DNA from 2 places in the Clostridium sp. 'deep sea' genome. Region 2 is predicted to be linked to the other one. Evidence: a T-box and tRNA genes for the amino acid it is inferred to sense, from the RefSeq annotation. Region 2 holds a T-box; the other holds one or more tRNA genes.
What was found. The T-box of region 2 lies ahead of tyrS (tyrosine--tRNA ligase). A T-box ahead of a tRNA ligase gene usually reads a tRNA of that ligase, here a tRNA-Tyr.
Positions count from the first base shown of each region.

Region 1: it encodes a tRNA-Tyr, which carries the amino acid that the T-box ahead of tyrS (tyrosine--tRNA ligase) is inferred to sense. The anticodon was not compared.

Region 1 is NZ_CP063353.1:3,010,881-3,013,367, forward strand. It holds gene sigH (RNA polymerase sporulation sigma factor SigH) at 448-1,089, shown strand; tRNA gene IMX26_RS13925 (tRNA-Tyr) at 1,167-1,251, shown strand; tRNA gene IMX26_RS13930 (tRNA-Gly) at 1,256-1,329, shown strand; tRNA gene IMX26_RS13935 (tRNA-Thr) at 1,369-1,444, shown strand; gene tuf (elongation factor Tu) at 1,863-2,487, shown strand, end outside.
Region 2 is NZ_CP063353.1:336,664-339,150, reverse strand. It holds gene IMX26_RS01615 (FAD-dependent oxidoreductase) at 1-843, shown strand, start outside; T-box leader at 909-1,112, shown strand; gene tyrS (tyrosine--tRNA ligase) at 1,151-2,389, shown strand; gene IMX26_RS01605 (hypothetical protein) at 2,440-2,487, opposite strand, start outside.

The DNA.
Region 1 (2,487 bases), 1.2 Mb from region 2:
CAAATGCCAGTATATGCTGCTGGGACACATCATTCGGGTTGTGGTTTTTACCACTTTGTTAGTTAAATGAAACTTTAAGCTGTAAAGCTACGTAGGATATTGCCTCAAGAAATGTCCCGAGTTTCAGGCTGTCGGTACGTTTGGTCATCAGTCTTCGTAGCGGCGTATGGCAATACGCCTTATGTACCAAAGGCACACTTCATATGCCGTAAAGCATACTTCATCCCTAAGAGGTACTTCATTTGCGAAGTGTCTTCATGTGCTAAAGCACACTTTAGGACTGTGACAATTAACCCGTTAGGTATTAAGATATGTGTAAGCATAAAAAGCAATTTCCAAAGCGTCCGTGGAAAGAAAATACCCCCCAATTTGACGATTAAACAATATACCAGTATAATATTAGTTACGTTGTAACAGGTCGAATTATGTATAATGGGGGCGATATATGTGGATATGATGTGCCAAAGAGAGGTAGCATCTCCGTTTGAGTTTCTACCCGAAGAGAAGATTGTTGAAGCAGCAAAAGATGGTAGCCATTATGCATATGAGTTTATTTTTAGTCGCTATCGAGGCTTTGTTAGAGCTAAGGCGCGCTCTTACTTTTTAATAGGAGCAGATAGAGAAGATATAGTTCAAGAGGGAATGATAGGTTTGTATAAAGCTATCCGTGACTATAGAACAGATAAGCTTGCCTCATTTAGAGCCTTTGCTGAGCTGTGTGTTACTCGTCAAATAATTACCGCAATAAAAACTGCAACACGCCAAAAGCACATACCATTAAACTCATATGTATCACTGAATAAACCCGTATATGACGAAGAATCAGACCGAACTTTATTAGATGTGTTAAAAGGAAGTAAAATAACTAATCCTGAGCAATTAGTGATAAACTTAGAAGCCTATCAAGCCATAGAACATAAGCTAACAGAAATTCTTAGTGAACTCGAATGGCAAGTGTTAATGTTTTATCTTGATGGTAAATCGTATCAAGAAATTGCTGTAGATTTAAACCGACATGTTAAGTCTGTAGATAACGCTTTACAGAGGGTAAAAAGAAAGCTAGAAAAATACTTGGAAGATAGAGAATAAAAAAACTAAAAAGCTATTGACATTTGCAGGTGACTTATATATAATTTATTACGCGTCCTGAATCCATAGGGTGTTTAGGAGAGATGCCCGAGTGGCTAAAGGGGGCGGACTGTAAATCCGTTAGCGAAGCTTACACTGGTTCGAATCCAGTTCTCTCCACCAATACGCGGGTGTAGCTCAATGGTAGAGCCCCAGCCTTCCAAGCTGGTCATGAGGGTTCGATTCCCTTCACCCGCTCCATTTATTTAAATGGGGTGTTTTTTTTTACCTATAAATTATGCTCTCATAGCTCAGGAGGTAGAGCGCGTCCTTGGTAAGGACGAGGTCACCGGTTCAACGCCGGTTGAGAGCTCCATATAAAGAACTGCCGTTTAGGCAGTTTTTTTGTGCATTAAATTACCAACGTAGGGGCTAACCTTGTGTTCGCTTGTGTTTGACATTATGTAACCCCACCAAAAAACTCCTACCCCAAACGGCATGACATAACCTCACGGCGGGGTCTGGCCTCAACAGGACTAATTTTACCTTAATCATTTAGTAAGCATATGGCTGAAAGAAATAACTACTTTACCAGCACGAGGCCTGACCCCTGTTACAATTAACCCGTCAGGATTTAAGCTACAGTAAGAGATAGCTCAATTATGAAAGCGTCAGTGGAAAGAAAGTATAACAAAAATTATGTTACTACAGTATATATTATTGACTAACTAAGTACATACTGGTAAAATGTCGATGAAATCCAATGGTAATTATATTTCTAAGGAGGTCAGGAAATGGCTAAACAGAAGTTTGAACGCAATAAACCACACGTTAATATCGGAACAATAGGTCACATTGACCACGGTAAAACAACTTTAACAGCGGCTATTACAAAAGTTTTAGCAGCAGCAGGAACTTCAGAAGAAGTTAAATTTGAAGATATCGATAAGGCTCCAGAAGAGAGAGAGCGCGGTATTACAATTAATACAGCTCACGTTGAATATGAAACAGCTGACAGGCATTACGCTCATGTAGACTGCCCAGGTCACGCTGACTACGTTAAAAACATGATTACTGGTGCAGCACAAATGGATGGAGCTATTTTAGTAGTATCAGCTGCTGATGGCCCAATGCCTCAAACACGTGAGCACATTCTTTTAAGTCACCAAGTAAACGTACCTTATATCGTAGTATTTATGAATAAGGCAGACATGGTAGATGATGAAGAGCTTATTGAATTAGTAGAAATGGAAGTACGTGAATTATTAGACCAATACAAATTCCCAGGAGATGACACTCCATTCGTAGCAGGATCAGCCTTAAAGGCTTTAGAATGTGGTTGTGGAAGTCGTGACTGTGAGTGGTGTGGTCAAATTCTAAAATTAATGGATGAAGTAGATGCCTACATTCCATTGCCAG
Region 2 (2,487 bases):
GTACCCGGCATGGAAAATATTAAACTTTTAGGTGTAGCACCAGAATTATACATTAGAGAATCTCGTCATTTTAGTACAGAATACATGCTAACTTTAGATGATGTGCTTGAAAATAAAGACTTTGAGGATAGAATTGCGCTAGGAAGTTATCCAGTTGATTTGCAAGGAACAGCTCCCGGTGAGGATGTAATAATAATAGGAAATCCTTTACAATACTCCATACCTTATCGTTGCATAGTACCACTAAAGGTGGACAATCTCTTAATAGCAAGCCGAGCAGCTGGTTATAGCTCACTTGCTCATGGCAGTACACGTATGGTACCGGTTGGAATGTGTGTTGCCCAAGCGGCTGGTAATGCTGCTGTTATGGCAATTAACAATGACATTACGGTAAGGGATATCGCGAACAATGCTAACTTAATTAAGAGCTTACAGTCTACATTAATTTCACAAGGTGCTTATCTACCAGAGTTTAATATAGATACTAGTATTATGAGTGATCCATACTACAATGGTTTGAAATTATTACGAAAATACGGTTTAATTCAGGGGCGTTATAATAACAATTATAGGCTTAATGATAAAGTAACTGTTGGCGAATATCAAAATACCCTTAAGAGTTTAATTAAAAACGATAAATGGAATATTACAGCTATCGTTAATGATGAATTAAGCACTGAGTATTTACTTAAAAAAAATATTCTTAATAGCTTTAATCATGAAGCTAAAATAACTGAGTTTTTAAACAATCAAAGTGTTTGGACAAACCATAAAGATACTCAAGCGATTACTAGAGGTTTAATGGCTGAAATCCTTTATTTATGTAGTACAATCATAAAATAAGCCAAAAATATAGTAAAACTGTTGACAATAATAGCATGATATATTAAACTTCTGGTAATATTATAGTAACAGCTATGAAGGATACAGTAGTTAGTAGTGTAACATTTAGAGAGCTTAGTGGTGGGTGAAAACTAAGCTGTGTGCTAATAACGAAATACAATCTGGAGCATTAGTGTTAAAAGCACTACGGAGGCATATCGTTAACATGCTTAAGGCACAAAATTTTTGTGTAAAATAAGGTGGTACCACGGGCCAAACTCGTCCTTATGCGAGTTTGGTCCTGTTTATTTTTAAGGGGGAATTTTTAATGAACAACGTATACGATGTTTTAATTGAACGGGGTTATATTGAACAAGCTAGTCACCCAGAAGAGATTAAAGAAATACTAGCCAAAGAAAAGGTAACATTTTATATTGGTTTTGACCCCACAGCTGAAAGTCTACACATTGGCCATTTTTTACAAATAATGGTAATTAAACATATGCAGGCAGCTGGCCATCAACCCATTATTTTACTTGGTGGTGGAACTACTATGGTAGGTGATCCAACAGGCAAAACCGATATGCGTAAAATGCTTACTAAAAAAGATATTTTTGCAAATGCTAATAAGTTTGGTGATTACTTTAAAAAGTATGTAGATTTTAGTGACAATAAGGCTTTAATATTAAATAATGCGGATTGGTTATTGGAGCTTAATTATGTTGATTTTTTAAGAGAAGTTGGTGTTCATTTTTCAGTTAACAGAATGTTAACTGCAGAATGTTATAAATCACGCTTAGAAAAAGGCTTGTCATTCTTGGAGTTTAACTATATGTTAATGCAGTCTTACGACTTTTTGCATCTCTACAGAAACTATAATTGTACTATGCAGTTTGGCGGCAACGATCAGTGGTCTAATATTTTAGGCGGAGTTGATTTAGTTCGCAGAAAAGAACGTGGTCTGTCATTTGCCTTAACGTTTGCACTTCTCACCAATAGTGATGGTAAAAAAATGGGTAAAACCGAAAAGGGCGCGATTTGGCTCGATGCTGAAAAAACATCTCCCTATGAGTTTTACCAGTATTGGCGTAATATCGAAGATGGTAGCATAAAAAAATGTCTTGCTTTAATGACATTTTTACCTATGACTGAGGTAAACAGATTAGGTAATCTTGAGGGTGCAGAGATTAATAAAGCTAAAGAAGTATTAGCTTATGAAACAACTAAAATTGTTCATGGAGAAGATGAAGCTAATAAAGCTCGTGAGGCTTCAAAGGCCTTATTCTCTAAGGGGACAAATATGACAGATGTACCAAACACTGAAATTTCCACTTTAGAAATTAATGAAGGTATCTCATTACTAGATCTTTTATTAAAAACAGGTTTGGTAGCTACCAAGAGTGAAGCCCGCAGGTTAATAAAACAAAATGGTATTAGCGTAAATGATAAAAAGGTAAGTGACCCCTTTAGAGTAGTAAATACAGCTGATTTTAATGACAATACGTTAATGTTACGTAAAGGAAAAAAAGTTTATCATCAGGTAAGACTAACAAATAATGATAACTAATCTACAGATTAAAAGGGATTGCTCTAGTGAGCGATCCCTTTTATAATTTATTATTTTAGACTAATAGATAATGGCTTACTACTTATTTCAATTATACC